3 regions of the Pantoea sp. UBA4549 genome follow, and region 1 is predicted to be linked to each of the others. Evidence: predicted binding sites of a transcription regulator. Region 1 holds the regulator's gene; each other region holds the start of a gene.
The links. Region 1 encodes PurR, which represses purine synthesis genes. Its sites were predicted from a motif close to CANGCAAACGTTTGCNTG; they were not measured.

Region 1 (10,644 bases):
GGCAAATGCGCTGATAAGCCCGCGCTGGCTTGTCTGGATGCTGCTGTCAGGAGTGCTGCCGGTGCTGCTTATCGCTGTTGTGCGCGTCAGGCGCAGTCAGCGCTGGTGGTGGAGCGTATTGCAGCGGCTGGCGGGTGCGCTGGGTGCGCTGCTGGTGATCCTGCTGATGGCTGCCCTGTTCTACAAAGATTACGCGTCACTCATCCGTAATAACAAAGGAATGGTAAAAATGATCACGCCAGCCAATGTGATCAGCGGTGCCGGTCATTATATCGATAAGCGCTACCTGCAGGGCAGCCAGGCGCTGATTAAAATCGGACAGGATGCGCACAAAGGCCCGCTGATCGCGCAGGCGGCTAAAAAAACGCTGGTTGTACTGGTTGTAGGGGAAACGGCACGTGCGGAGAACTTTTCGCTGGGCGGCTATGCGCGCCAGACTAACCCGGAACTGCAGAAACAGCAGGTGATTTACTATCCGCATGCGACGTCGTGCGGCACCGAGACGGCGGTTTCTGTGCCCTGCATGTTCTCTGTTATGCCGCGCGAACATTACGACGCCGACCTGGCACATCACCAGGAGGGCGTGCTGGATGTGCTGGCTCACGCCGGAGTCAGCGTATTGTGGCGCGAGAATGATGGCGGCTGCAAAGGCGCATGCAACCGCGTGCCGCACACTGACATGACGCAGTGGTCGTTACCACAATATTGCCATAGCGGATTCTGCCTCGATGACGTGCTGCTGCACCGCTTCGATAATTACGTTGACAGTTTACATAACGACAGCGTAATTGTGCTGCATCAGATGGGAAGTCACGGCCCGGCCTACTATCTGCGCTATCCGGCTGCGTTCCGCCGGTTCACCCCCACCTGTGACAGCAACCAGATTCAGGATTGCGATCCGCAGGCGCTGGTTAACACCTACGATAATACCCTGCTCTATACCGATAATATGCTGAGCCAGACTATCGACAAGCTAAAAGCGCTGAGCAACCGCTTTAATGTGGCGCTGGTTTATCTCTCCGATCATGGTGAATCGCTGGGCGAACACGGTATGTACCTGCACGGCGCGCCGTGGATGCTTGCCCCGTCACAGCAGACGCATATCCCGCTGCTGATGTGGTTCTCACCCGGCTACGCCAGCGCGTTTCATCTGGATGAGACCTGTCTGCGGCGGCAGGCCGCGACGCTGCCGGTCTCGCAGGATAACCTGTTTCATACGCTGCTGGGCCTGTTCGATATCCGGACACAGGTTTATCAGCCCCAGCTGGATATGATCAAATCGTGCCAGCAAAAAAGCTGACGCTTGCATTAGACCGACTGGTCTACTAGGCTTCCAGCCATGAATAAAAGTGTGCAACGTAATGAAACCCGTGAACACCTGCTCGCTACCGGCGAGCAGGTTTGTTTGCAGCGCGGCTTTACCGGAATGGGCCTCAATGAAGTGCTCACGCTGGCGGCGGTGCCTAAAGGGTCTTTCTATTACTATTTCCGCTCCAAAGAAGCATTTGGCGTCGCGCTGCTGGAACGCTATTTCGTTAATTATCTGGAGCAGATTAATCAACAGCTCACGCTACCGTCCCTGCCCGCACGTCAGCGACTGCTGGCACATTTTCGCTCCGGTCAGCAGCTGTTTGCCAGGCAGGGACGCATTATGGGCTGCCTGGGCGTCAAGCTGTCGGCTGAGGTATGCGATCTCTCAGAACCGATGCGTGATGCGCTGCAGCGCGGTGCCAGCGCCATTATGGCCGCTTACGCACACTGCCTGACAGAAGCGGCGGCTGAACAGCCGCTGTTATTTAATCAGACCCCGGCGCAGCTTGCACAGCGTTGCTACCTGCTCTGGCTGGGAGCCAGCCTGCAGAGCAAAATTTCCCGCGAACCAGACTCCATTAATCTGGCACTCAGCACTATCGAACAGTGGCTTAACGGCCCGCAATTTTAAAAACTGATATTTATAGACGACCAGTCTAATAGAGGAAGTAACATGGCGAGTAAACAGCTATTCTCCCCGCTGAAAGTGGGTGCAATTACCGTTCCTAATCGCGTATTTATGGCACCGCTGACGCGACTGCGCAGCATTGAACCGGGTGACATTCCTACGCCTATGATGGCTGAGTATTATCAGCAGCGCGCCGGAGCAGGCCTGATTATTACTGAGGCGACGCAGGTCTCTTTTCAGGCCAAAGGCTACGCGGGCGCACCGGGCCTGCATACGCAGCAGCAGATTGATGCATGGAAAATGATCAACGAAGGCATTCACGCTGCTCAGGGTCACGTTGCGGTCCAGCTGTGGCATACCGGCCGCATCTCGCATTACAGCGTGCAGCCAGAGGGCAATGCCCCGGTTGCGCCTTCTGCCCTGCCTGCCGGAACCCGCACCTCGCTGCGTGCCGCTGATGGCAGCGTTTATCGCGAAGAGACCTCAGTGCCGCGCGAACTGACCGTTGATGAAATCAAACAGATTGTGCAGGATTTCGGACAGGCCGCAGCCAATGCCCGCGAAGCTGACTTTGACCTGCTTGAACTGCACTCGGCGCACGGCTATCTGATGCACCAGTTCCTGTCGCCTGACTCGAACAAGCGCGACGATGAGTATGGCGGCTCGATTGAGAAGCGCGGCCGTTTTGCGCTGGAGGTGGTGGATGCAGCCATCGCAAACTGGTCTGCCGATCGCGTCGGGATCCGCGTTTCACCTGTCGGGGCGTTTCAGAACCTGGAAAATGGCCCGGATGAAGAAGAAGCGGCGCTCTGGTATATCAGCGAACTGGGCAAACGCGGCCTGGCTTATCTGCACCTTTCTGAGCCAGACTGGGCGGGTGGCAAGCCTTACACTGATGCGTTCCGTGAAAAAGTTCGCGCGGCTTTCCCTGGTGTGATCATCGGTGCCGGCGCCTATAGCGTGGAAAAAGCGGATGATCTGATTGCGCGCGGTCTGATTGATGCCGTGGCGTTTGGCCGCGACTTTATTGCCAATCCGGATCTGGTTGCACGCCTGCAGCAGGATGCTCCGCTTAATCCGCAGCGTCCGGAAAGTTTCTACGGCGGCGGTGCGGAAGGGTATATCGACTATCCGACACTGTAACTGACACCTGCCGCACAGCGATGCGGCAGCCCCGTTACCCGCTATACTTGCACTGTTTCTGCGTCAAAATCTGACTATTTCGAAAAGAGGATATTATGCGTTTACTTCACACCATGTTACGCGTTGGCGATCTGCAACGCTCAATTGACTTTTACACCCGCGTACTGGGTATGCGCGTGCTGCGTCAGAGTGAAAATGCAGAATATAAATATACGCTGGCCTTTGTTGGCTACACCGAAGAGAGCGAAGGTGCAGTCATTGAGCTGACCTATAACTGGGGCACAGAGAAATATGACCTCGGTAACGCTTATGGTCACATCGCACTGGGCGTAGACGATGTCGCAGCCACCTGCGAGCGCATCCGCAGTGCAGGCGGAAACGTAACCCGTGAAGCGGGTCCGGTGAAAGGTGGCAGTACCATCATTGCGTTTGTTGAAGATCCCGATGGCTATAAAATTGAGCTGATTGAAAACAAACATGCCGGTCATGGTCTCGGTAACTGATGCCTGACGCCAGCCCGCAAATTTGCGGGCTGGTTTTTCTCATCTGCTGCACCCTCCCGCCTTTTTTGCCATAATGCGCGCTGCCCTTTTCACTGCTATGAGATCCTGATGTCTGAATCGAACGCCCAGAACGCCCTTAACCAACGCTTTCGCGGCTTTTATCCGGTAGTTATTGATGTCGAAACCGCCGGTTTTAATGCGCAGACGGATGCGCTGCTGGAGATTGCCGCCACGACCCTGAAAATGGATGAGGATGGCTGGCTGCAGCGTGACGAGACCCTGCATTTCCACATTGAACCCTTTGCAGGTGCCCTTCTTCATCCTGAAGCGCTGGCGTTTACCGGTATCGATCCTTCGAACCCGCTGCGCGGTGCAGTAAGCGAATATGAGGCGCTGCACGCCATCTTTAAACAGGTGCGTAAAGGCCTTAAAGAGAGTGGCTGCAACCGGGCGATTATTGTGGCGCACAATGCCAATTTTGATCACAGCTTCGTCACGGCGGCAGCTGAGCGTGCCAGCCTGAAACGTAACCCTTTCCATCCGTTTGCCACCTTTGATACGGCGGCGCTGAGCGGGCTGGTGCTGGGACAGACGGTACTGGCAAAAGCATGCAAGGCGGCAGGTATTGATTTTGACAGCACGCAGGCGCATTCGGCGCTGTATGATACAGAGCAGACGGCAATGCTGTTTTGCGAGCTGGTTAATCGCTGGAAGCGTCTGGGCGGCTGGCCGCTGGCGCTAAACGATGCTGAAGCTGAAGGTGACGAGCCCGGCGAAAGCGCGGCAGAGTAAGATAATGAAAAAGGCCGGCATAGCGCCGGCCTTTTGCTTTATTCCGCTTCTTTGTGTTTCTCAGCGGTTTCTTTGATCAGCGGCTGAAGTTCACCACGCTGGAACATCTCAACGATGATGTCGCAGCCACCGACCAGCTCCCCATCCACCCACAGCTGCGGGAAGGTTGGCCAGTTAGCGTATTTTGGCATTTCAGCACGGATATCGGGATTCTGCAGAATATCGACATACGCGAAGCGTTCACCACAGGCAGAGAGCGCCTGCACAGCCTGAGCCGAGAAGCCGCAGCTTGGCAGTTTTGGCGATCCTTTCATATACAGCAGGATCGGATTTTCTGCGATCTGGCGCTGAATTTTTTCAACAGTACTCATTTTTGCCTTCCTTAATTCTTCACTTCGTGTTTGTTTATTGTAGCGACTTCGTCCCGTGACTGAAAACGGGAATTTGTCTCGTTGCAGCCTGAATCGCCATGTTTGTTAAGTTTGTTGCCCCAGGCGTATGACGAAGTGTGTATTAATACACGATTAGCAATAAACCTGCTGTGTTAAACACCTGAAACTGCTCATTTTTGCTACACAGCCACTACTATGAGCTATTTAATAAAAAAGACCTTACCTTTTGTAAAAAAAGTGGATTAGAATCAATCCGGCGCTGATCGCTGATCAGAATTTTCTAATATTGCCGCGGTCTGCTTCTGCAGTCTGCCGAACCTGTAACCGGACTATGCGTTTACTGATTACGCTTTTCATACTGGCTTTTGCTCAGCTGTTTTTTAACGTGGCCGCTGCTTCACCGCACAAGCCGGTTAACGCCAGCCTGCAGAAAGCGGAGAAAAAGAGCGCGCGCGATGATGAGCGCCGCAAACGACGCCCGGTTAAAACGTCGGCTAAAAAAACACGCGTCACGCCTGTACAAAAAGTTAAAACCAAAAAAAACCTCCCCGCAGAGCCTTCTGCCACTACACGCACCGCCCGCAAAAAAGGGGCTGCACCCTCTGCCGGTAAAAAATATGGTCATCAGCGTACCAGCCGGAAAACAGTGGCAGCAGAAGAGACCACCGATACGCTGACCGGTGTCAGGCTCAGTAAATCTCACCGCCTGCGCTATCAGAAAGCACGTGAAACCGCCATGACTAAGCTCATGGGCCAGCTGGGCAAACCTTATCAGTGGGGTGGCACCTCTCCGCTTACCGGATTCGACTGCAGTGGTCTGGTCTGGTACGCCTATAAAGATCTGGTTCGTTTTAAACTGCCGCGTACGGCTAATGAAATGTATCATCTGCGCGACGCTGCCCCCATCAAGCGTGAAATGCTGGAGAAAGGCGATCTGGTGTTTTTCCGCATCAATAATCGCGGGACCGCCGATCATGTTGGCGTTTATCTGGGTAACGGCAAATTCATTCAGTCGCCGCGCACCGGCAAGGATATTCAGATCAGCGCGCTGGGTGAAGATTACTGGCAGAAACATTATGTTGGCGCACGCCGTATGATGACCCCTAAAACCATTCGCTAACGGTTGCGCAACACGCAGAACCGCACGGCGTAACGCATTCGCGCTTCACGCCGGCACAGCCGCAAGGTCACGGCAGTTATCAGCAGCCGCACTGCGCCTGAAGTCTCCGTTGCCGCTTTCTGCCTGCACCACACGCTTTCGTATCTATCGCCGGAATAGAATTATTTTCGCCTGGCCGCAGGTAAACATCTCGTTTTATGACCCTCACCTTGCTAGAATCGCCGCCTTTCGTTGCGCAACACCTTTTGCGCACGCTGCTGTCATTATCTGCCACGGTTAATTACTCGCCTTAAATCAGCCATTTTTATGCTGAAATCGGGCAGAAAACCCTGCGCAGACGCAAACGTTTAACACTATACTTATCATAAAGTTGCGATAGGTTTAAGAGGTCCATTTTCATGGCAACAATTAAAGATGTGGCAAAACGCGCTGGCGTATCAACGACCACGGTTTCGCACGTCATCAATAAAACGCGCTTTGTCGCTGAAGAGACGCGTAATGCCGTGTGGGAAGCAATTAAAGCGCTGCACTATTCTCCCAGCGCTGTCGCCCGCAGCCTGAAGGTCAATCACACTAAGACGCTGGGTCTGCTGGCAACCTCCAGTGAAGCCCCCTACTTTGCTGAAATTATTGAAGCAATTGAGAATCACTGCTTCGCTCAGGGCTATACGCTGATACTGGGCAATGCGCATAACGACTTACAAAAGCAGCGCGCCTATCTGTCGATGATGGCGCAAAAACGGGTCGATGGCCTGCTGGTGATGTGCTCTGAGTATCCGGACGATCTGCTTCAGATGCTGGAAGAGAATCGTAATATCCCGATGGTGGTGATGGACTGGGGCGCTTCACGCGGTGATTTTACTGATACCGTACAGGATAACGCATTCCAGGGCGGCTATCTGGCCGGTCGTTACCTGATCGAGCGTGGTCATCGCGATATTGGCGCGATTCCGGGTCAGCTGGAGCGTAATACCGGCGGCGGACGGCACGCCGGCTTTTTACAGGCGATGCATGAAGCGGGTATCACGGTGCGTGCCGAGTGGATCGTACAGGGCGATTTTGAGCCTGAATCGGGTTATCAGGCGATGCAGCAGATCCTGAGCCAGAAGCAGCGCCCTACCGCTGTGTTCTGCGGCGGCGATATCATGGCAATGGGCGCGATCTGCGCCGCCGATGAGATGGGCCTGCGCGTTCCGCAGGATATTTCGGTGATCGGCTATGACAATGTGCGCAATGCCCGCTACTTTACGCCGGCGCTGACGACGGTGCATCAGCCTAAAGCGCAGCTGGGCGAGAAAGCGCTGGAGATGCTGCTGGATCGCATCACCAGCAAACGCGAAGAGCCGCAAACGATTGAAGTTCAGCCCAGTCTGATTGAGCGTCGCTCTGTCGGGGACGGTCCGTTTCGCGACTATCGCCGCTAAGCGCGGCGTTCGCTGAGCCACTCATGGTTTAGCGTCTCAGCATCACCCAGGTAAGCCAGCAGCCACGTCAGTGCCGGTGATGCCCGCTGCCCGGCCCAGCTGACGCAGCAGGGGCTGTCCGGAAAAGGCTGCGGCAGGATCAGTTCTGCCAGCGCGCCGCTATCCAGTAGCGGTCGCGCCAGATGTCCCGGGATCATCCCCACGCACAGGCCAGCTTGCAGGCAGTCGATCCCGGTTTCCCACTCCGGCACCACCAGCCGGCGCTGATTATCCAGCGTCCATGTCATACGACGCGGGAGTGCGCGCGACGTATCCTCCAGCACCAGCGACGGCCATGCGCGCAGCGCCTCTTCATCAGGATGCGCGCTCTGCGCCAGCGGATGATCCGGACTGACCACGCAGCGCCAGTTAAGGGCACCCATATCCTGAAAAGCAAAGCGCCCGCCGACCGGGATCGCCTGCGTGGCGCCAATGGCCACGTCAACCCGGCCGTCGGCGAGCGCATCCCATACGCCGTTGAACACCTCATAGCTGATGATCAGCTCCATATCGGGAAAATGGCGATAGAAATCTTTAACCAGCTGGCGCGTGCGCTGCGGCTTAACAATGCAGTCTACGGCAATACTGAGCTGGCCGCGCCAGCCGTTGGCCAGCTGCTGACACTGACGTCGCGTCGCCAGCATTTTTTTGATAACAGAGCGCCCTTCACGCACAAAATGCTCGCCTGCCGGCGTCAGGATCACCTCCCGATGCTGGCGTTCAAACAGCTCCACGGCAAGCCAGCTCTCCAGCTGCCTGATGGTATAGCTGATGGCAGAAGGCACGCGGTGCAGTTCCTGTGCCGCCGCGCTGAAACTTCCGGTGCGAGCCACGGCATCTGCCACCTCAAGCGCATATTCAGACCACATATTTTTTGCCTTCAAAAAATTTAACAGCACTCTGCAAATATTAGCGTTTCACAAAGCTGACTGCACCCTTTTACACTCCTTCGCGTTTCCCTGCCAAATGAGAAAAATAGTGATGTCTTCAAAAGGATTTCTGCCTTATCTGGCGCTGCTGAGCATGCTCGGCTTTCTTGCCACGGATATGTATCTGCCTGCATTCAGCGACATGCAGCGTGACTTTGCCACCGCACCGGGTGTTATCAGCGCCAGTCTGAGCCTGTTTCTGGCGGGCTTTGCCTGTGCGCAGGTAGGCTGGGGATTACTCTCTGACCGTATTGGCCGCAAACCGGTTCTCCTGGCTGGCCTGTCGATATTTGCCCTGAGCTGTCTGGCCATGTTGTGGGCAGACAACGTCTGGCTGATGCTGGCACTGCGTTTTATTCAGGCCGTGGGCGTGTGCGCCGCCGCCGTAAGCTGGCAGGCGCTGGTTATCGATCGCTACCCTAAAGCGCAGGCCAATAAAGTGTTTGCCACTATCATGCCGCTGGTTGCGCTCTCTCCCGCTCTGGCTCCGCTGCTGGGCGCCTGGCTGATGAGCCATTTTCACTGGCGTACTATCTTCCTGGTGCTGACGCTGATTACGCTGGTGCTGCTGGCTGGGACGCTTAAGCTCCGCTCGCCGCGAATCTCTCCTGCAGCGCGCGGCGATCAGCCTGGCTGGCTGGCGCTGCTGGCAACCCGCGCCTATAGCGGCAATGTCCTGATTTACTCCGCCTGCTCTGCCAGTTTTTTTGCCTGGCTGACAGGTTCACCCTTTATTCTGGCGGCGGCAGGCTTAACCCCGGCAGATATCGGACTTAGCTATGTGCCGCAGACGATTGCCTTTCTGATTGGCGGTTTTGGCTGTCGTGCGCTGCTTAATCGTTTTCAGGGTGCGCAGCTGCTGCCGTGGCTGCTGCTGATTTACAGCCTGAGCATTGTGAGCCTGTTTGCGGTTGCGCTGCAGCCCGCCCCGTCGCTGTTTGCCCTGCTGCTGCCTTTCTGCGGTATGGCTCTGGCAAACGGCGCTATCTACCCGATTGTGGTTGCCAGCGCGCTGGCGCCGTTCCCGCATGCCAGCGGTAAAGCAGCGGGTTTACAGAATCTGCTGCAGCTTGGCTTATGCTTCCTTGCCAGTCTGATTGTCTCAGCGGGTTTGCAGCAGGCGCTTTATCACACTACGCTGGTAATGGTAAGTACGGTGGTTCTTGCCTGGGTGGGCTTCATCTGGCAGCGTGCGACAGTAAAATCCGCTGACATCCCCCATCCCTGCGAAGAGAACGCCTGAGCCGGCCTCGCGCTATTTTACCTGACAGTGACCCGCCCGCGCAGTCGCGCTGCGGGTCACTGGCTTGTCTGTCTGTTAAAACAATAAAAGCGCGTCCGGTATTTCCGGGACGGTGCCTGCGTGTGGCCAGACGACTGCGCCTCGCGCAAATCCGGACTATTCATACCTCTGTTAATGTGGTTTAGCTGCGCACGGCACGACCCTGCGTTCTTTCACAGACCTGATGCAGACCCTCCTGTTTCACAGGTCACGTTTACAAGGTGATGGAGAAGCTATGAGTTCATCATGTGCAGAAGCGGTAAGTCCCGAAGAGAATCCGTGGTTCCGTATCGTCCGGGAGTTACTTGAACAGGCAGATATTCGCGTTAATGGTTCACGACCGTGGGATATTCAGGTACATCACGCTGACTTTTTTAAGCGCGTACTGCAGGAAGGCTCCCTGGGTCTGGGCGAAAGTTACATGGATGGATGGTGGACGTGTGAACGACCGGATATGTTTTTTCATCGCGCGCTCAGGCATCATCTTGATCAGCAGCTGCCGCACCACTTCAAAGATACCCTGCGCATCGCCGCAGCCCGGATCACCAATCTGCAATCAAAAAAGCGCGCCTGGCAGGTTGGCAAAGCGCACTATGATCTGGGTAACGACCTCTTCCGCCTGATGCTCGACCCGTTTATGCAATACTCCTGCGGCTACTGGCATCATGCGGAAACGCTGGATGCGGCGCAGGAAGCAAAACTGGATCTGATCTGCCGCAAACTGCAGCTTGAACCCGGCATGTCTCTGCTGGATATCGGTTGTGGCTGGGGCGGGCTGGCGGAGTTTGCTGCCCGCCGCTACGGTGTCAGCGTATATGGCGTCACTATCTCTCAGGAGCAGCAGAAAATGGCACAGCAGCGCTGCGCCGGCCTGGACGTCACAATATTGCTGCAGGATTATCGCGATCTTGCACTACAGTTTGATCGCATTGTTTCCGTGGGCATGTTTGAACATGTCGGCCCGAAAAATTATGCGACTTACTTCAGAGTGGTGAATCGCAATCTGAAACCCGGTGGCCTTTTTCTGCTGCATACCATCGGGGCGGTCAGGACCGATATGCGCGTAGATCCGTGGATCGAT
Region 2 (10,644 bases), on a different contig from region 1:
GCACATAACCGATCACCAGCAGCAGCAGAATCAGCAGTAATAAAGTAAGGAAAAACTTGCCCAGAAATTTCATTGCATTCATCCATCGCGATCGTTGTCCGGTCAGTGGTTGTTATGCCTGAATTACCGTTGCAGCTCAACTGTCTGGCGAAAAATGCGAATAAATAGCAGGCAGGCTGATGCCTGCCTGCTGCGCTATTTTTCCTGCGGGAAAATAAGATTAAGCACAATCGCCGTAATACCGCCGGCAGCAATACCGGAAGAGAGCAGCGTTTTCAGCCACTCTGGCGCAAACTGCAGGATCAGCGGCTGCTGAGAGACACCCAGCCCGACCGCCAGCGACAGTGCAATAATCATGATGGCGCGGCGATTAAGCGGCTCGCGCGAGACAATGCGCACGCCGGAGGCAGCAATGGTGCCAAACATCACAATAGTGGCGCCACCCAGTACCGGTTCCGGAATATGCTGAACAAAGCCGCTGACCGCCGGAAACAGCCCGAGTACCACCAGCATCAGCGCCACCACAAAGCCCACATAGCGGCTGGCTACGCCGGTCAGCTGGATCACGCCGTTGTTCTGTCCAAAGCAGGAGTTGGGGAAGGTATTAAACAGGGCAGATACGCAGGAGTTCAGGCCGTTTGCCAGCACGCCGCCTTTCAGACGCTTCATATAGAGCGGGCCGCTGACCGGCTGTTCTGAAACGTCAGAGGTGGCGGTGATATCACCGATGGTCTCCAGCGAGGTAACCATAAAGACCAGCATCAGCGGGATCAGCAGATTCCAGTCAAAGCCCAGCCCGTAATAGAGCGGTGAGGGCACGGCCAGCAGCGGCTGCTGTACCGGTGCCGCGCTCTCCGGCAGCATATCCAGCCCCCACGCCAGTGCATACCCCACCGCCATCGCGATCACCAGCGATGCGACGCGCAGATAGGGGTTGCGCTGCCGGTTAAGCAGAATAATGACCAGCAGCACGGCACCTGCCAGCAGCAGGTTTTCAGGTGCGCCAAAGCTGTGATCGTTCATCGCGGCAAAACCACCGCCAATCGAGGTCAGCCCGACCTGAATCAGCGAGAGACCGATAATCATTACCACAATGCCCGACACCAGCGGCGTAATAATCCGGCGTGCAAGATGCAGCACGCGCGACAGCAGCATTTCGGTACAGGAGGCGACCATCAGCGTGCCAAACAGCGCCGCCATCATGGTGGGCACATCCGCTCCGCCATTCTTCAGCGCCATACCGCCCATGATCAGTGGGGTGACAAAGTTAAAGCTGGTGCCCTGAATCGACAGCAGCCCGGACCCAACCGGTCCCCAGGTTTTGATCTGCAGCAGTGACGCCACGCCGGAGGCAAACAGCGACATGCTGATGATGTGCTGCGTATCCTGTGCCGGCAGTCCCAGCGCCTGGCAGATCAGCAGCGCCGGGGTGATCACGGCAACAAACATCGCCAGCAGATGCTGACAGGCGGCAAACAGCGTCTGCGGCAGCGGCGGGCGATCCTCAAGACGATAAATCAGTTCGCTTTTTGTCGTGGCAGACGCACTGGCGGGCGAAAGGGGTTCGGCACGATTAACAGGCATGACAGGCTCTCAGTAACAGCAAAGTGGCGATTTTAAACGGTTGCCCGCTGAAAGCAATCGTTTGCATAGCTGGCGTCACTCTTCCGCTGGGTGATTTTTCCGCAGGCGCACAGGGCGCGGCGGAAACAGGTACCTAGGCGTGGCTGTAGCGTTCAGTTTCCGGCAGCCAGCGCTCAATCAGCGCCTGTGCCTGTTGGGGATAGTATTGATGGATATGGCGTGCCACGCGCTGCACTTCCGGGATCATGGCCTGATCGCGCAACAGGTCAGCTACCCTGAATTCAGCATTGCCGGTCTGCCGCGTGCCCAGCAGCTCGCCGGGCCCGCGAATTTCGAGATCGTGCTGCGCAATCACAAAGCCATCGTTGCTGTCGCGCAGGACCTGCAGGCGACGCTGAGCCGTTTTGCTCAGCGGGGCTTTATAAAGCAGCACGCAATGTGAGGCGACGGCACCGCGCCCGACGCGCCCGCGCAGCTGATGCAGCTGTGCCAGGCCAAGCCGCTCCGGATTTTCGATGATCATCAGGCTGGCATTGGGTACATCCACGCCAACCTCAATAACGGTAGTGGCGATCAGCAGCTGGATCTCGTTGGCTTTGAATGCGGCCATCACTGCCTGCTTCTCTGCAGGCTTCATGCGACCGTGCACCAGGCCTGTGCGCAAATCGGGCAGCGCAACGCGCAGCTCCTGCCAGGTCGCTTCGGCAGCCTGCGCTTCCAGCACCTCCGATTCATCAATCAGGGTGCAGACCCAGTAGGCCTGACGGCCCTCCAGACAGGCGTTTTTTACGCGTTCAATAATGTCGCTGCGGCGCGTATCCGGAATGGCCACCGTCGTCACCGGCGTACGGCCCGGCGGCAGTTCATCAATAGTTGACGTGTCGAGATCGGCGTAGGCGGTCATCGCCAGCGTACGCGGGATGGGGGTCGCGGTCATGATGAGCTGATGGGGATGAAAACCCTGCTCTTCGCCTTTTTCCCACAGCGCCAGCCGCTGATGCACACCAAAGCGGTGCTGCTCATCAATGATCACCAGCGCCATGCCGCTGAATTTTACCTGCTCCTGAAACAGCGCGTGCGTGCCCACGACCATCGCCACCTGGCCGCTGGCGATTGCCGCCTGCTGCGCTTCGCGCGCTTTGCCTTTCTGCTTGCCGGCCAGCCAGCCCACTTCGATGCCGAGTGGAGCAAACCACTGGCGGAAATTCGCCGCGTGCTGCTCGGCCAGCAGTTCAGTCGGCGCCATCAGCGCGACCTGTTTGCCGTGGGCAATCACGTTAAGCGCGGCCAGCGCCGCCACCAGCGTTTTCCCGGAGCCGACATCACCCTGCACCAGACGCAGCATCGGATAGTCATTGGCCAGATCGCGCTCAATCTCCTTTACCACACGCTGCTGTGCGCCGGTCGGAGAGAAAGGCAGCGCGGCCAGCAGTCTGTCCACCAGCGTATGACAGGCGGGCAGCGGCAGCGCATGATGACGTTGTGCCCCCGCGCGCACGGCCAGCATGCTGAGGTTATGCGCCAGCAGCTCTTCAAGAATTAATCGTTTCTGTGCCGGATGACGGCCGGTTTCCAGTTCGCTGAGCCGGAGATCGGGTGGCGGCCGGTGCAGCGTGCGCAGCGCATCAGGCAGGCTGATCAGCCCGCCGCTCAGCTCCGGCGGCAGCAGCTCAGCAATCGCACAGCTCTCCAGCAGAGTCAGCGCCTGGTCAGTCAGGTTGCGCAGCGTGGCCTGACGTATGCCTTCCGTGGTGGGATAGACCGGCGTCAGGGTTTCCTGCAGCTCTGCGCCGCCCTGCTCGCCCTGAAGGCGATATTCAGGATGGATAATTTCGGCACCGCGCTGCCCGCGCTTGATCTCACCATAAGCGGTAACGCGGCGACCGGGTGCCAGGCTGTTTTTCATGCCGGCAGTGAAATTAAAAAAGCGCAGGGTAGCAATCCCGCTGCCGTCACTAATCTGGCACACCAGCATGCGGCGGCGACCAAACGTGACCTCGCTGTTCAGCACTTCGCCTTCAATGGTGGCCCAGATACCGGGCAGCAGGTCGTTGATTTTATAGAGCTGAGTGCGATCTTCGTAGCGCAGCGGCAGGTGAAGCAGCAGATCCTGGATAGTAAACAGGTTAAGTCTGGCCAGCTTAGCGGCCTGGCTGGCGCCGACGCCGGTCAGGGTACTGAGCGGTATGGCATCCAGCAGCCGGCCTTTCATTTCCGACCCGTGGCTTGCATGGCGGACCACCAGCCGGCATCGGCATCAATGCCGCCCTGCATATTGATCTGCGGATAGGGCAGGCCTTTCTGCTTCGCCACGCGTGCGAGAACCGGATAGCCGCCTTCAAACAGCAAACGCTGCTGCTCTGCTTCATCCAGCAGGCTGTGCTTACGCTGATACATCCCGGCATTCTGCCGCTGGCGCTGTGCTTCATAAAGGATAAGCGCGGAGGCCACAGAGACATTCAGCGACTGCACCATACCCACCATCGGGATAATAATATCCTGATCAGCCAGCGCCAGCGCGTCGGCAGTGATGCCGGTTTTTTCCTGACCCATCAGAATGCAGGTCGGGCGGGTGTAATCAATAGCGCGAAAGTCGACCGCTTTTGCTGAGAGGTTGGTGGCCAGCACCTGCATGCCGCGATCTTTCAGATGGCGTACTGCTTCAGTGATGTGCGTATGGGTTTTAACGTTTACCCAGCTGTTGCTGCCCGCGGACGCCGAAACCATCGTGCGCATCCGCACGCTGGGCCAGACGGCGTGAACTTCATGAATACCCACCGCGTCTGCCGTGCGGATCACCGCAGAGACATTATGCGGCTTGTGCACCTGCTCCATGCAGACGGTAAGATCGTGCTGGCGCAGCGCCAGCATTTCCTGAATTCGGGCAAAACGTTGAGCATTCATGCATTAATTACGGTTACGGTGGACTTTGATTACATCCGGCATCACGCGAATTTTACGCATAATGTTTGCCAGATGAACGCGGTCGTTAGCAGTCAGACGGATAAAGGCGCTGTAAACGCGGCCGTCGCGCTCTTCAGTATTCAGGCTCTGAATATTCGACCCCGCCGTGTTGATGGCGGCGGTGAGATTCGCCAGCGCCCCCTGGTGGTTAAACATATCCACCTTAATCTCCGCGACGAACTCCTGATCGGTCACTTTATCCCACTCTACTGCCATAAACTTCTCGGGCTCTTTCTGGTAGCCACGGATATTACGACAGGATTCATGGTGCACGACCAGGCCTTTGCCGGGACTGACGTGCGCGACAATCGGGTCGCCGGGGATAGGACGGCAGCACTTGGCAAAGGTGATCAGTACGCCATCGGCGCCTTTGATCGGCAGTTTTTTGCTGCGCTTGCTGCTTTGCGCCGCATCTGCAGCGGACTGCAGCAGGTTTTTCGCCACAACCACGCTCATGGCGTTGCCCAGACCAATTTCAGCCAGCAGATCGTCCATGCTGGCGAGCTTCATACGCTCCAGCTCCAGCTGCACGTTTTCTGCCGGTATTTCAGCCAGCTTTTTACTGCCGCCCAGCGCATGGCTCAGCAGACGACGCCCGAGGTTAACGGAATCTTCGCGTTTGAGGTTTTTCAGCAGCTGGCGGATCTTGGCGCGCGCTTTTGAGCTGACCACAAAGTTGAGCCAGGCGGCGTTCGGGCGTGCGCCGGGCGCGGTGATAATCTCGATGGTCTGTCCGCTGGTGAGCGGCTGTGACAGCGGATAGGGCTGGCGATCGACGCGCGCACCGACACAGGCGTGGCCAATGTCGGTATGTACCGCATAGGCGAAATCCACCGGCGTCGCACCGGCTGGCAGCTCAACGATGCGGCCTTCAGGCGTAAACACGTAGATCTCATCCGGGAAGAGATCGGATTTAACGCTTTCGATAAATTCAAATGAGCTGCCGGCGCTTTGCTGCAGCTCCAGCAGGCTCTGCAGCCAGCGCTGAGCGCGGATCTGTGCGGTCGTGCCGCTTTCACCCGCTTCTTTATAGGCCCAGTGGGCGGCCACCCCCATCTCTGCCATCTGATCCATATCTTCAGTACGGATCTGCACCTCAACCGGCACGCCGTGCGGTCCAATCATTGAGGTATGCAGAGATTGATAGCCGTTAGCTTTGGGGATGGCGATATAATCTTTCACGCGTCCGGGACGCGGTTTATACAGGCTGTGCATCTGACCCAGCACGCGATAGCAGGTATCGAGATCTTTCACTACCACGCGGAACGCGTAGATATCCATAATCGAGTGAAAACGCTGCTCTTTCAGATGCATTTTGCGGTAGATGGAGTAAAGATGCTTTTCACGACCGCTGACGCGGCAGGGAATACCCGCCTCCAGCAGACGCCCGTCAATTTCTGACAGGATCTTCTGAATCATCTCTTTACGGTTACCGCGCGCCGCTTTTACCACCTCTTTAATCACGCGAAAACGGTTAGGATAGAGCGCTTCAAATCCCAGCTCTTCCAGTTCTGTTTTCAGATGATGAATACCAAGACGGTGCGCCAGCGGGCTGTAAATTTCCAGCGTCTCCAGCGCAATGCGCCGTTTTTTATCCGGACGCAGCGCGCCCAGCGTGCGCATGTTGTGCGTGCGGTCAGCCAGCTTGATCAGAATGACGCGGATATCCTGCACCATCGCCATGATCATTTTACGGAAGTTTTCTGCCTGCGCTTCTTTCTTGTCGCGGAACTTCAGCTTGTCGAGCTTGGATACGCCTTCCACCAGTTCAGCCACGCTCTTGCCAAACAGCTGTTCCATATCCTGGTAGGTGGCAGGGGTATCTTCGATCACATCATGCAGCAGCGCGGCCATCAGTGTTTCATGGTCGAGCTTCATTTCAGCCAGAATGCAGGCCACGGCAACAGGATGGGTGATGTAAGGCTCACCGCTGGAACGAGTCTGTCCCTCGTGAGCATCACGTGCGACAAGGTAGGCTTGCTTGAGGCGCTTGATTTGCTCCTCAGGCAAGTATTTTTCAATCAGCTGATTGAGGCTTTCAAACAGATACAAGGTTGACCTGCAGAGTGCGGTTAACGACGACCTTCAGCGATAGCGGTAACGGCTTGCAACTCAGCGGCTTCCTGCTCTTGCTGTTCCTGACGATCACGCACATCCAGAATCTGGTTGGTGATCAGGCCTTCTTCGATTTCGCGCAGGGCGATAACGGTGGCTTTATCGTTCTCTTCCGGAACCAGCGGGTCTTTGCCGCCTACCTGCATCTGACGTGCACGACGTGCAGCGACCAACACCAGGTCAAAACGGTTACCAATTTTCTCTACTGCGTCCTGAACGGTTACGCGTGCCATAGGTGTGCTACTCCACAGATGATGAAGAAATGACTGGGCATAATACTGAAACTGAATTCAGACTGCCAATAGTTTGCTGATTAAAGCATCATGACGCGCTTTCTGGCGTCCCATACGCAGGCGTTCTGCGCGAATAATGGTTTTCAGATCGGACAGGGCCAGATCGAAATCATCATTAACAATCAGGTAATCGTATTCAGCATAGTGGCTCATTTCCGCCACGGCCTGCGCCATGCGGCGCGCAATAACCTCTTCGCTATCCTGCCCGCGGCCGCGCAGACGACGATCCAGCTCTTCGGTCGACGGCGGCAGGACAAAAATGCTGCGTGCTGCGGGCATTCTGCTGCGGATCTGCTGCGCGCCCTGCCAGTCGATGTCCAGAAACACGTCCACGCCGGTGGCCAGAACCTGCTCAATCGCGGCGCGCGAGGTGCCGTAATAGTTGCCAAACACTTCGGCATGCTCGAGGAACGCATCCTCAGCGATCATGCTTTCAAATTCAGCTTTGGATACAAAAAAGTAGTGCTCACCATGCGCTTCGCCAGGCCGCATGTCGCGGGTGGTATGCGATACCGACACCTGTGTGTCGTAGAGCGGTTGTGTCTTTAACAGCGCCTGAATCAGGCTGGATTTACCCGCGCCGCTGGGGGCGGAAACAATATAAAGCGTGCCTTGAGCCATGGTTATCTTGAATTGAGTAAAGAGCGAAGTCGATTTCCTGCACAGTATACACGGGTCAGGGCCACCACGCAGCGTTTGCCGCGCAGGTAAAGCAATTCTTTTCTGCGAACGGGCGCAAACCACGCAGTAACAGACAGTAAAACGCCGGATTTGTGCGCGAGCGCTGTTCCACGCATTGCGCAGGCTACTGGCAATCACCACTGCCGCGCGCTCCAATCAGCAAAAAGGAGAGCGGTAATGAAACGATGGCTGTGGTTAGGTCTCTGCCTGCTGAATACAGAAAGCCGGGGAGAAGCGCTGTGTCCTGTCTGGTCACCCATGCGGGCACAACAGGAGATAACGCGTCTGCAGCAACAGCTGCGTCACTGGGATAACGCTTACTACCAGCAGGGGGCATCGCCGGTGAGCGATGATGACTATGACAGTCTGCTCTCCCGGTTACAGCAGTGGCAACGCTGCTTTATACCCGGTGCGCCGTTACATGAAACCGCACTTCCGGCCAGCCGTGGCACACCGCACCCGGTTGCCCATACCGGAGTACGCAAGCTGCGCGACAGGCTGGCGGTTGCTTACTGGATGCAGCATAAATCCGCGCTCTGGGTCCAGCCCAAAGTGGATGGCGTGGCCGTCACGCTGGTCTATCGTCACGGCAGGCTGACGTCGCTTATCAGCCGCGGCGACGGGCTGCGCGGCGAAGAGTGGCGGGAAAAAGCGGCGCACATTCCGGCTATTCCCCAGCGGATTGAGACCACGCTGGCAGAAGTCATACTGCAGGGAGAGCTGTTCCTGCAGATGACCGATCATCAGCAGGCACGCGATGGCGGCGCCAATGCCCGTGCGCAGGTGGCCGGAGCCATGATGCGGCGCGAAACCAGTCCGCTGCTGAAACACACCGGGCTGTTTATCTGGGCGTGGCCAGACGGGCCTCCCGATATGGCGGAAAAACTCGCGCAGCTGTCGCGCTGGGGCTTCGATCTTACCCGGCAGTGGAGCCAGCCGGTCAGCGATGAAGAACAGGTTGCCGCCTGGCGCGCGCGCTGGTTCCGCGCTGCGCTGCCGTTTACCACTGATGGCGTAGTGATCCATGCTACGCCTTCTGCTGCCGGTCGCGACTGGCAGCCAGGGCAGGGAAGCTGGTCCGCCGCGTGGAAATACCAGCCTGCTGAAGTCAGCAGCGAAGTGCGTGCCGTCACGTTTTCCGTTGGACGCACCGGAAAAATTGCAGTGGTGCTGCATCTGCAGCCGGTTCAGGCAGAGGATAAAACCGTGCGGCGTATCAGCATTGGCTCCGTCGCACGCTGGCGCGCGCTGGACGTCATCGCCGGCGATCAGGTTACGCTGACGCTGGCCGGGCTGGGGATCCCGCGTCTGGAGCGGGTGATCTGGCGTATAGCAGAACGACACTATCCGCAGCCGCCTGCCAGTGAGGCTTTTCACGCCACCAGCTGTCTGCACATCACGCCAGACTGTCGCGCACAGTTTCTTTCCCGCCTGAGCGGGCTGAGCCAGAAAACGGTGCTGGATATTGCCGGTATGCAGCGCAGCAGCTGGCAGCGTCTGCTACAGCAGGGTGCGCTGACGCACCTTTTTTCATGGCTGATGCTGACGCCAGAGCAGATTGCCGCGGCAGAGGGAATATCGCCGGCACGGGCGCAGCGTATCTGGCTCAGCTTTATGCTGACGCGTCAGCAGCCGCTGCGTCGCTGGATCGCTGCGCTGGGTCTGCCGCTGCCGCGCCGGGCGCTTGCGTCCCTGCCGGATACGCAGTGGGATGAGCTGCTGGCGCGCACCAAAGCTGACTGGCAGCAGCTGCCAGGGATAGGCGACGTACTGGCACAGCGCCTGGTCACCCTGCTGCAGACGCCTCAGCTGCGTGAGCTTATTGCGTTTCTGCAGCAGCAGGGCATTCCGGAAGCCCCCTCACTGCTCGGGATGGGGATAGTTGAAGACCGGCAGGCCGAGACGAAAACGCAGGGCGAGCAGGCGGGCGGTAAAACCAAACAGCAGGGTAATAATCACCACCGCTTCATGCGCCAGCGAGGTTTTCAGCAGCAGTATGTAGATCCAGCCGGACGCGAAGGCGATACCGGCATACAACTCTTTCTGGAACACCAGTGGAATACGGTTGCAGAACATATCGCGCAGCACGCCACCAAATACGCCGGTGATAACCGCAGCAATTGCGGCAATGATCGCGGCATGGCCGGAATCCAGCGCGACCTGAGCACCAATAATAGAGAACACCACCAGTCCCAGCGCATCAAGTACCAGAAACACTTTGCGCAAATGGTTCATCAGCGGGGCAACAAAGGTAGTGACCACCGCCGCCGCTGCAACGATCATGATGTATTCCGGATGCTTTACCCAGCCGAGCGGGTAGTGACCCAGCAGAATATCGCGCACCGAACCGCCGCCGATTGCAGTGACAGAAGCGATGATAATGACGCCAAACAGATCCATTTTGCGCCGGCCTGCGGCCAGCGCTCCGGTCATCGCTTCAGCAGTGATGCCGATAAGGTAGAGAACAGTTAATAGCATGAGGTACTCCAGCAGTCTGGCCGGCAAGGCTATAGCCTGGATACCTCAGAGACTACTGAGTTTTTTTCAACTGAACGCTATCGGATTAGAATAGTTAATGTGAGGGCTCAATAAAGGCAGGTGCAGTAGGGAAGAAACAGAGTGCATCATTTTTAGTGATAAAAAAATATGATGCAGCAGCACGTTTTTTCAGAAAAGAAATGATGGGATTGCCTGCAGCGCAGAAAAGAAAAAAGCGTGCTGTTAACCAGCACGCGAATGCATCGGACAGATGCCCAGAGCCCACCATACAGACTTGTTGTTATTATCCGTTTCTTGCTCGCACGCTGGCGAATTCTTTCAGGCTAAAACGGTACGCAGGCTGAAACCAGGCGCGACCGTAGTAGCAACAGAGCAGCATTCTGACGGAGACCAGTGCAAGGTATCCCCAGACCGCGCAGAGCGCCGACGGCATCAGCCACACCGTAAAGAGTGTTGCCGCCAGGCCCGCTGCTACCGACGTGATCTCGGTAAAAGCGATACGCGTAAA
Region 3 (10,644 bases), on a different contig from region 1:
AAAAGGGATTGCCGACCTCGATAACCGGGCACTGATGGAAGCGTTGGAGAAACTATGGCGTCGTCACTGTCGCCTGGCTCGCGGCTCCTGATCGCCCTGATACGCGTCTATCAACGCGCTATCAGCCCTCTGCTGGGACCTCATTGCCGGTTCCATCCCACCTGTTCGCAGTACGGGATTGAGGCCCTGCGCCGTTTCGGCGTGATAAAAGGCAGTTGGTTGACGATTAAACGCGTATTAAAATGCCACCCCTTGAACCCGGGTGGCGACGATCCTGTGCCGCCAAAAACCTTTGATACCAGAGAACATTAACGATGGATTCGCAACGCAATCTTTTTCTCATCGCTTTTCTGTTCGTGTCTTTTATGATCTGGCAAGCCTGGCAGACGGACCACGCTCCGCAGCCACAGCAGACCCAGACCACGCAGAACACAAGCAGCGCAGCGGGTGATGCCGCCACTTCCGGCGTGCCGGCCAGCGGTCAGGGCAAAACGATCACCGTTAAAACTGACGTCCTGTCACTTAATATCAACACGCGCGGTGGTGATATTGAACAGGCTCAGCTGCTGACCTACCCGGATAAGCTCGGCTCCGACGCCCCATTCCAGCTGCTGGAAACCACGCCGGCATTTGTTTATCAGGCGCAGAGCGGCCTGACCGGTCGTAACGGCCCGGATAACCCGAACAATGGCGCGCGTCCACTCTATACTGCCGCACAGGATAGCTTTGACATGGCCGATGGCCAGACTGAACTGCGTGTGCCGCTGAGCTGGACCGGCGAAAACGGTGTGGTTTATACCAAAACCTTCATCTTTAAGCGTGGCGAGTTTGCGGTTAACGTTGACTACAACATCAATAACACCTCACAGCAGCCGCTGGAAGTGGCGATGTTTGGTCAGCTGAAGCAGACCATCGACCTGCCTAAACATCGCGATACGGGCAGCAACAACTTTGCGCTGCACACCTTCCGCGGTGCCGCCTACTCCACCAGCGATGCGAAATATGAGAAATATAAGTTCGATACCATCGCTGATAACGAAAACCTGAGCACCACCACCAGCAACGGCTGGGTCGCGATGCTGCAGCAGTATTTCGCCACGGCATGGGTGCCGCGTACACAGGGCAACAACACCCTGTATACCAGCAACCTCGGCAACGGTGTGGCGGCGATTGGCTATAAGTCAGCGCCGGTTACGGTTGGTGCAGGTGCACAGCAGACGCTGGGCGCAACGCTGTGGGTCGGCCCGGAAATTCAGGATAAGATGGCTGCCATTGCGCCGCACCTTGACCTGACCGTGGATTACGGCTGGCTGTGGTTTATCTCTCAGCCGCTGTTCAAGCTGCTGAAGTTCCTGCACAGCTTTATCGGTAACTGGGGCTTCTCCATTATCGTCATCACCTTCATCGTGCGCGGCATCATGTACCCGCTGACCAAAGCGCAGTACACCTCGATGGCCAAGATGCGCATGCTGCAGCCGAAGATTCAGGCGATGCGTGAGCGTCTGGGCGATGACAAGCAGAAGCAGAGCCAGGAAATGATGGCGCTCTACAAAGCGGAAAAAGTGAATCCGCTGGGTGGCTGTCTGCCGCTGGTTATTCAGATGCCAATCTTCCTGGCACTCTACTATATGCTGTCTGGCTCGGTAGAACTGCGCCACGCGCCGTTTGTACTGTGGATCCATGACCTCTCTGCGCAGGACCCGTACTACATTCTGCCGGTGCTGATGGGGATCACCATGTTCTTCATCCAGAAGATGTCACCGACCACCGTGACCGATCCTATGCAGCAGAAGATCATGACCTATATGCCGGTGATCTTCACCGTCTTCTTCCTGTGGTTCCCGGCGGGTCTGGTGCTGTACTACATCGTCAGCAACCTGGTCACCATTCTCCAGCAGCAGCTGATTTACCGCGGCCTGGAAAAACGGGGCCTGCATAGCCGCGACAAGAAGAAAGCGTAACCTTCAGCCCGGCTGAGCAACAGGTATAATCAAGGGGCGGCATTTATGTCGCCCTGTTTTTTTTCTATTTTTTCAGCCCGGCACAGCGCGGGCAAGAGGACGATCATGAGCCACAGCGATACTATCGTTGCGCAGGCAACCCCGCCGGGCCGCGGCGGCGTCGGTATACTGCGTATCTCAGGCAGCCGGGCAGCAGACGTTGCACAGGCTGTGCTGGGTAAACTGCCAAAGCCGCGCTACGCCGATTACCTGCCCTTTACCGATGCAGATGGCAGCGTGCTGGATCAGGGCATTGCGCTGTGGTTCCCGGGTCCGAACTCCTTTACCGGTGAAGATGTCCTGGAGCTGCAGGGTCACGGCGGACCGGTGATCCTCGACCTGCTGCTGAAACGCATTGTCGCCCTGCCCGGCCTGCGCATTGCGCAACCGGGTGAGTTTTCTGAGCGTGCGTTTCTGAATGACAAGCTCGATCTGGCGCAGGCCGAGGCGATTGCCGACCTGATTGATGCCAGCTCGGAGCAGGCGGCGCGCTCGGCGGTGAACTCGCTGCAGGGTGTATTTTCACAGCGCGTGAATGCGCTGGTGGAAGCGCTGACCCATCTGCGTATCTATGTCGAGGCCGCCATCGACTTTCCGGATGAGGAGATCGACTTTCTTTCCGACGGTAAGATTGAAGCGCAGCTTAATGCGGTGATCGGCGACCTGAATGGCGTACGCGCCGAAGCGCGTCAGGGCAGCCTGCTGCGTGAAGGCATGAAAGTGGTGATTGCCGGGCGCCCGAACGCAGGTAAATCGAGCCTGCTGAATGCGCTGGCGGGACGCGAAGCGGCTATCGTCACTGACATTGCCGGCACCACGCGCGATGTTCTGCGCGAACATATTCATATTGATGGAATGCCGCTGCACATCATTGATACCGCCGGACTGCGTGAAGCCAGCGATGAAGTGGAGCGCATCGGCATTGAGCGCGCCTGGCAGGAGATTGAACAGGCCGATCGGGTGCTGTTTATGGTGGATGGTACAACCACGGACGCTACCGAGGCAGCGGCTATCTGGCCCGATTTTGTCGCGCGCTTACCGGCGGCGCTGCCCATTACCGTAGTGCGTAACAAAGCGGACATGACCGGTGAGACCCTGGGACTGAGTGAGGCAAACGGCCATGCGCTGATCCGCCTTTCAGCCCGGACCGGCGACGGCGTGGAAACGCTGCGAGATCATCTGAAGCAGAGCATGGGCTTTGCCGGAAATATGGAAGGCGGGTTCCTTGCGCGCCGCCGCCACCTGCAGGCGCTGGAGAGTGCCGCCGCACATCTGCAGCAGGGAAAAGCGCAGCTGCTGGGCGCGTGGGCGGGAGAGCTGCTCGCGGAAGAGCTGCGGCTGGCACAGCAGGCGCTGAGTGAAATCACCGGCGAATTTACCTCTGACGATCTGCTGGGCCGTATTTTCTCCAGCTTCTGCATCGGGAAATAAGCGCGTACCGCTCTTTGCCGGTCGATCATACATCTTTGTTATTTGGCACCCTTTCTCCTTTGCAGTATAACGATGAAGGCTGCGTTAAACGCAGCCTCTATTATTCATGCTAAAAACCGGGCCTGCGCCGCAGCCTGAACAGGAGAGAAACATGAGTACACCGCTCGACAGCGCGGCGCTTGATGCGCTGTTTACTGACGCCCGCACCCACAGCCACTGGCAGGATAAGCCGGTTTCACAGGCGTTGCTGCGGGAGCTCTATACCCTGACAGCACTGGGCCCGACCTCTGCTAACTGTTCGCCGGGCCGCTTTGTGTTTGTTACCTCGGCGGAAGGCAAAGCAAAGCTGAAGCCCGCCCTCTCTTCAGGCAACGTGGACAAAATCATGTCGGCACCGGTAACGGTGATTGTCGCCTGGGATCCGGAATTTTTTGAGCAGCTGCCAAAACTGTTTCCGTTTGGTGACGCGCGCAACTGGTTTACCAGCAGCCCGGAGCTGACAAAAGAGACCGCGTTCCGTAACAGCAGCCTGCAGGCAGGCTACATGATCCTTGCCGCGCGTTCGCTCGGTCTGGATGCCGGTCCGATGTCCGGCTTTGATCCCGCCAAAGTTAATGCCGCTTTCTTCAGCGAAAGCAAATGGCAGGTTAACATGCTGATCAATCTTGGCTACGGTGAGGCAGGTAAACTGCATCCGCGCCTGACGCGACTCAGTTTCGATGAAGCCACCGCCTTTGCCTGAAAGCCGGCAGTCCGTCTGCGCTCTGCCGGTCGGTCCGGCAGAGTTTCTGTCCCGCCTTATTCCGCGCTGATATTCAGTCTTATCTGAATTTACCGTTCTTCAGGGAAAGCCGGATGCAAACATCTAAGAAAATTCTTACAATGCCACTGATGATTATTCGCCCATTTTCACGGAGCGACAGATGGCTGGTCATTTTGTGCGCTGGACGGGCACCACGCCCCTGCCGGTAACGACTTCACGGATCCCCCCGGATGTGCTGGATAGCGCAGCCCGTCTGCCCGACCGGCGACGCGGGCGTTTTCTGGCTGCCCGCGAACTGCTGGCACAGCTGATGCTGCGGATCTACGGCATTGATCAGCTGCCGCAGCTGAGCGTCAGCAACAGCGGGCGTCCGCGCTTTGCCGACCCGGCCCTGCCTGATTTCAGCATCTCCTATACAGGCCATATCACCGGCGTGCTGCTGGCGGAAGAAGGCGGGCGTGCCGGACTGGATATGGAGATTGTGCGCGCGCACAGCCGGCAGACGCAGGAAGCGCTGATGCAGGAGCTCTCTTCCGGTGAAAAAGCGTGGATCAACGCGCAGCAGGATTTTATGGAGGCAGCAACGCAAATCTGGACGCTGCGCCAGAGCGTTCTCAAGCTGACCGATGAAGCAGATCGGGGCCTCTCTTCGCTGCGGCTTCATCCGGCGTCAGGCCGGTTGCGGTCCACGGTATTTCCCGATATTCAGGCCATCTGCGACGCCGAGCCGACGCTGGTCTGGTCATGTGCACTTTCACCTGGCACAGAGCATCTGCGTCTGTGGGAGATTGACGCGCAGCAGCAGCAGTGGGTTGCGCTGCGTGATATTGAAATGAATAAGCCGAACATGGATTCGCATACGCTGCGGCTGACCAGCCTGCCCGGCGAGCGTATCGCCGGACAGCAGGAGATGCGACAGCTCTGAAGCGGGTGGCCACCCAGGCCACCTGGAGCGTCAGTGCGCGTCGATAAACGCGATTTTCAGTGTAAACAACAGCGCAACCACCACGACACAGGGGCTGATTTCACGCCAGCGTCCGGTTCCCAGCTTCATCACGCAGTAGGCGATAAAGCCCAGCGCGATCCCTTCCGTAATTGAGAAACTGAACGGCATCATCGCCGCGGTGACAAAGGCCGGTACCGCTTCGGTAAGATCGTCCCAGCGTACGCGCGACAGCGATGCCGTCATCAGTACGCCGACATAGATCAGCGCACCCGCTGCCGCATAGCCCGGCACCATCGCCGCCAGCGGCGACAGGAATATCGCCAGCAGGAACAGCAGGCCGGTAATAACCGCCATCAGCCCGGTACGGCCGCCAATGGCAACCCCTGACGAACTCTCAATATAGGCTGTCACCGATGACGTACCGGCCAGCGCCCCCGTGACGGAGCTGATGCTGTCCACATACAGCGCCTGCTTCATACGCGGAAACGTTCCTTTTTCATCGGTCAGGCCCGCTTTATCCGTCACGCCAATCAGCGTACCGGACGAGTCAAACAGATTGACCAGCATAAAGGAGAAGATCACGCCTGCCATACCGATATTGAACGCGCCTTTAATATCCACCGCACCCACTACCGCCGAGATTGACGGCGGCGGCGCAAAGAAACCAGTGAACCTGACGTCACCCAGCGCAAGGCCTATGCTGGTTGTGACCACAATAGAGACCAGCACCGCCGCATGAATATTACGCGATGCCAGAATAGCGATAATGAAAAAGCCCAGCGCCCCCAGCAGCACGCTGTGCGACGTCAGATTACCGACCGCCACCAGCGTTTCCGCGTTTGGCACAATGATGCCGGCATTTTTCAGCCCCATCATTGCGATAAACAGGCCAATACCGGCGGTGATCCCGGTACGCAGGCAGAGCGGAATATTGGCTATCATCCAGTAGCGCACGCGCAGCAGCGTCAGAATCAGCAGTCCCAGCGCGCCCCAGAAAATGGCGCCCATCCCTATTTGCCAGGAATACCCCATTGCACCGACTACCACAAAAGCGAAAAAGGCGTTCAGACCCATCGCCGGTGCCAGCGCAACCGGCAGGTTTGCTATCAGCCCCATCAGGATACTGCCAAAGGCGGCAATCAGGCAGGTGGTGACAAATACCGCCTGGGTATCCATACCGGCAGCGCCGAGGATTTGCGGGTTAACAAAGACGATATAGACCATCGTCAGAAAAGTGGTGAACCCGGCAATCACTTCAGTGCGTACCGTGGTCCCGTGTTCCTGCAGTTTAAATATGCGCTGCAGCAGGCCCTGAGTCTTCATTTTGCTGTTCCGCTGAAAAATTTATCGCCGCGTATCCTATAGGCTTTATCGCGGTAAAACACGGAATTTTCGCAACCGGTTGCCTGCTGCTGCCTGGCGTAATCCAGGCTAGAGTAAAAGCTGAACAGTTATCAAAAGGATAGAATGCAATGACAGTGGAATGTGTGTTCTTTGATTGTGACGGCACGCTGGTCGACAGCGAAATGCTCTGCACGCAGGGCTATGTGAATACTTTTGCGCGCTATGGCATTACGCTATCGCTGCAGCAGATGTTTGAACGGTATAAAGGCGTGAAGCTTTACGACATTATTCGCGACATCAGCGAACAGTATCATCAGGCGCTGCCGGTAACAGAGGTGGAGCACGCCTATCGCACCGAAGTCGCACGCCTGTTTGAGCAAGAGCTGCAGCCGATCAGCGGTGCGGCGGCGCTGGTGGCGCAAATCCGCGTTCCGATGTGCGTGGTTTCCAACGGACCGGTAAAGAAAATGCAGCATTCGCTGGGTCTCACCGGCATGCTGCCGTGGTTTACCGATCGCCTCTACAGCGGCTATGACATTCAGGCATGGAAACCCGATCCGCAGCTGATGTTTCACGCCGCAGAACAGATGCAGGTGCCGCTCGACCGCTGCATTCTGGTGGATGATTCCGAAGCGGGCGCCCGCGCCGGCATTGCCGCAGGTATTCCGGTGTTTTATTACTGCGCCGATGCGCATAATCCCGCAATCGATCATCCGCTGGTAACGCGGTTTGATGATATGGCGCAGCTACCGTCGCTGTGGCAGGCACGCGGCTGGACGCTGGTATCCACCTGCAATGTTTTGTAGGCGGCGCATTCACGCGCCCCCGGTATGAGACGCCGTGCATCGCCTGATACCAGGGCGGCATGAATGCCGCCCCTGCGGATGCATCTAATGCTGCCCCTGCAATGCTCTGTAGGGGGCGCATTTATGCGCCCCTGGCATGAGACGCCGTGCATCGCCTGATGAACCGGGCGGTATCGCCTGATACCAGGGCGGCATGAATGCCGCCCCTGCGGATGCATCTAATGCTGCCCCTGCAATGTTTTGTAGGGGGCGCATTTATGCGCCCCTGGCATGAGACGCCGTGCATCGCCTGATGACCCGGGCGGCACCGCCTTACACCAGGGCGGCATAAATGCCGCCCCTGCGGATGCATCTAATGCCGCCCCTGCAATGTTTTGTAGGGGGCGCATTTATGCGTCCCTGGCGTGCGCGCAGGCTATCAGCCTATTGCGCCCAGCGAGTCCTCATTACTCTGCTTCTTCGGCAGCAGAAACAGTGTGGCGAAAATATCCAGCAGATAAATCAGCGCCAGCAGCGTAATGGCCGCGGTAAATGAAATCTGCGTAGCCAGCGCGCCAATCACCAGCGGACCAAAACCGCCAACGCCGCGCCCGAGGTTAAACAGTACATTTTGCGCGGTGGCACGCGCCTGCGGCGGAAACGTATCGGAGATCAGCGCGCCATAGCCGCCAATCATGCCGTTAACAAACATCCCCATGATGGCGCCGGTAAACAGCATGATCGTCGGATCGCGTAGCTGCGCATACACCACCACCATCGCCACGGCACCGAACTGGTACAGCAGAAAAATTTTCCAGCGGGCGAAGCGATCGGCCAGCACGCCAAACAGCCAGATCCCCAGGGTCATACCCACTACGGTCACCGCGGTCCACAGTCCCGATTTTGTCAGGCTGAAACCAAAGCTGGAGGAGAGATAGCTCGGCATCCAGATCATCAGACCGTAGTAGCCAAAGTTCTGTACCGAGCAGAGGATAAAAATGCCCAGGCTCGCTTTGCGGGTGGCACGGTCAGCAAACAGCATTTTTATACGGGCTGTAAATGAGAGTGCCGGTACGCTTTTTACCTGCCGTGTGAAGCTCTCCGGCTCACCCATACTGCGCCGCAGCACAAAGGAGAGTAGCGCAGGCAGCATGCCCACCAGAAACATGCCGCGCCAGCCAATTACGCTGAGCAGCGGCGGCGTGATAAAGGCAGCCAGCAGGACGCCGAGCTGCCAGCCGATGCCGACCCAGGCCGATGCACGGTTGCGCTTCTCCTGCGGCCAGGCTTCGGCGATCAGCGCCATACCGATACCAAATTCACCGCCCAGCCCCACCCCGGCCAGGGTCCGGTACGCCAGCAGATCCCAGTAGCCCTGCGCCACCGCGCACAGACCGGTAAACAGGGAAAACATCAGTATCGTCACGGTCAGGATGCGGATCCGGCCAAAGCGATCGCTGAGATGACCAAACAGAATGCCGCCGATCACTGCACCAATCAGCGTCCAGGTCACCAGCGAGCCCGCCTGCGACGGGTCGAGTACCAGCGATACGCTGATGGCCGGCAGCATAAAACCGAGGATCAGCAGATCAAATCCATCCATGGCGTAGCCGCTGATTGCGGCCAGCATCGCTTTAGCCGGCGTTACGGCAGGTTTAGCAGAGCGGGAAAGGGACATAAAAGAGTACCTGGCGAAAAAAAGTGCGCCAAGTATAAAGAGCGGGCGGCGGAGTGACCAATCAGAAATGGTAATGGCTGCCGCGCCGGCAGCCGGAAAGGATAATCAGGAGGGCCGGTTGCTGCCGTCGTCGCCGGAGAGCAGTTCATCCAGCCGGTCGCCGCCAACATGGCGGAAATCCTGCCCTTTAACAAAATAGAAGATGATTTCGCAGATATTCTGACAGCGGTCGCCGATTCGCTCAATGGCGCGCGCGCAGAACAGGGCGGTCAGCACGCTGGGAATAGTGCGCGGATCTTCCATCATGTAGGTCATCAGCTGGCGCACGATGCCTTCGTACTCCTTATCCACTTTTTTATCTTCGCGGTAGATAGTGATGGCGGCGCTGAGATCCATGCGCGCAAACGCATCCAGCACGTCATGCAGCATCTGCACCGTGTGATGGCCCAGCGACTCCAGACTGACCAGCAGCGGCAGATGCTGCTGACCAAACTTTTCCAGCGCGGTGCGGCTGATTTTCTCCGCCACGTCACCAATACGCTCCAGCTCAGAGATCGCTTTGATAATGGCCATCACCAGCCGCAGGTCGCTGGCGGTGGGCTGACGCTTGGCGATAATACGCACGCACGCCTCATCAATCTCCACCTCCATCATATTGACCTTCTGGTCGCCCTCAATCACCCGGCGCGCCAGTTCCGCATCCTGATTATGCATGGCGGTAATGGCGTCAGTGAGCTGCTGCTCCACCATGCCGCCCATGATCATCACCTGCGTGCGAATGTGCTCCAGCTCGGCGTTAAACTGACCGGAGATATGTTTATTAAGATTTAAATTATCCATGGGTCTCTCCTGAATCAGCCGTAACGACCGGTGATGTAATCTTCAGTCTGCTTCTGTGCGGGTTTGGTAAACAGCGTATCGGTGTCGCTGAACTCAATCAGCTCACCAAGATACATAAACGCCGTATGATCGGAGCAGCGGGCGGCCTGCTGCATATTGTGCGTCACAATCACCACGGTGTAATCCTGCTTAAGCTCGGTGATCAGCTCTTCGATGCGGCCGGTGGAGATAGGGTCCAGCGCCGAGCAGGGCTCATCCAGCAGCAGCACTTCCGGCCGGATGGCGATACCGCGTGCGATGCAGAGACGCTGCTGCTGCCCGCCGGAAAGACTGTAACCGCTCTGATGAAGCTTGTCTTTGGTTTCGTTCCACAGCGCGGCTTTGGTCAGCGCCCACTGCACGCGCTCATCCATATCCGCGCGCGACAGCTTCTCAAACAGACGCACGCCGAAGGCGATATTGTCATAAATTGACATCGGAAACGGCGTTGGCTTCTGAAACACCATGCCGACGCGCGCGCGCAGCAGGGCGATATCCTGGTGTGACGCGAGGATATTGTCGCCATCCAGCAGAATTTCACCCTCTGCACGCTGCTCCGGATAGAGCGAATACATTTTATTAAACGTGCGCAGCAGCGTGGATTTTCCGCAGCCTGACGGGCCGATAAACGCGGTGACCTGATTTCGGGCAATATCCAGATTGATATCTTTCAGCGCGTGAAATTTACCGTAATGAAAGTTCAGATTGCGCACCTGGATTTTACCGGCAGAAGGGGTTGCCATACTCATTGCTTATCTCTCTTATGCAGCGCCGCCAGAGCCGCGCCGGAAAATTAGTGTTTGCCTTTGGTGAAGATC

Region 2: the regulator PurR is predicted to act here: its motif matches at 1,635-1,652, upstream of B3041_RS11405 (nucleobase:cation symporter-2 family protein).
Region 3: the regulator PurR is predicted to act here: its motif matches at 6,532-6,549, upstream of B3041_RS06485 (NCS2 family permease).

What each region holds. Positions count from the first base shown of each region.
Region 1 covers NZ_DGLH01000009.1:562,616-573,259, forward strand. The annotation lists gene eptA (phosphoethanolamine transferase EptA) at 1-1,300, shown strand, start outside; gene B3041_RS09320 (TetR/AcrR family transcriptional regulator) at 1,340-1,942, shown strand; gene B3041_RS09325 (alkene reductase) at 1,985-3,082, shown strand; gene gloA (lactoylglutathione lyase) at 3,178-3,585, shown strand; gene rnt (ribonuclease T) at 3,694-4,377, shown strand; gene B3041_RS09340 (Grx4 family monothiol glutaredoxin) at 4,416-4,748, opposite strand; gene B3041_RS09345 (C40 family peptidase) at 5,101-5,889, shown strand; gene purR (HTH-type transcriptional repressor PurR) at 6,288-7,313, shown strand; gene punR (DNA-binding transcriptional activator PunR) at 7,310-8,221, opposite strand; gene punC (purine nucleoside transporter PunC) at 8,331-9,524, shown strand; gene cfa (cyclopropane fatty acyl phospholipid synthase) at 9,799-10,644, shown strand, end outside.
Region 2 covers NZ_DGLH01000011.1:21,202-31,845, forward strand. The annotation lists gene B3041_RS11400 (AsmA family protein) at 1-73, opposite strand, end outside; gene B3041_RS11405 (nucleobase:cation symporter-2 family protein) at 196-1,584, opposite strand; gene recG (ATP-dependent DNA helicase RecG) at 1,718-3,796, opposite strand; gene trmH (tRNA (guanosine(18)-2'-O)-methyltransferase TrmH) at 3,793-4,488, opposite strand; gene spoT (bifunctional GTP diphosphokinase/guanosine-3',5'-bis pyrophosphate 3'-pyrophosphohydrolase) at 4,492-6,600, opposite strand; gene rpoZ (DNA-directed RNA polymerase subunit omega) at 6,621-6,896, opposite strand; gene gmk (guanylate kinase) at 6,954-7,577, opposite strand; partial or broken gene ligB (NAD-dependent DNA ligase LigB) at 7,815-9,551, shown strand; gene B3041_RS11440 (trimeric intracellular cation channel family protein) at 9,498-10,115, opposite strand; gene B3041_RS11445 (oligosaccharide flippase family protein) at 10,420-10,644, opposite strand, start outside.
Region 3 covers NZ_DGLH01000008.1:147,341-157,984, forward strand. The annotation lists gene rnpA (ribonuclease P protein component) at 1-91, shown strand, start outside; gene yidD (membrane protein insertion efficiency factor YidD) at 55-312, shown strand; gene yidC (membrane protein insertase YidC) at 315-1,961, shown strand; gene mnmE (tRNA uridine-5-carboxymethylaminomethyl(34) synthesis GTPase MnmE) at 2,067-3,431, shown strand; gene B3041_RS06475 (malonic semialdehyde reductase) at 3,583-4,173, shown strand; gene B3041_RS06480 (4'-phosphopantetheinyl transferase family protein) at 4,355-5,119, shown strand; gene B3041_RS06485 (NCS2 family permease) at 5,150-6,463, opposite strand; gene yieH (6-phosphogluconate phosphatase) at 6,613-7,290, shown strand; gene B3041_RS06495 (MFS transporter) at 7,709-8,947, opposite strand; gene phoU (phosphate signaling complex protein PhoU) at 9,053-9,787, opposite strand; gene pstB (phosphate ABC transporter ATP-binding protein PstB) at 9,802-10,575, opposite strand; gene pstA (phosphate ABC transporter permease PstA) at 10,620-10,644, opposite strand, start outside.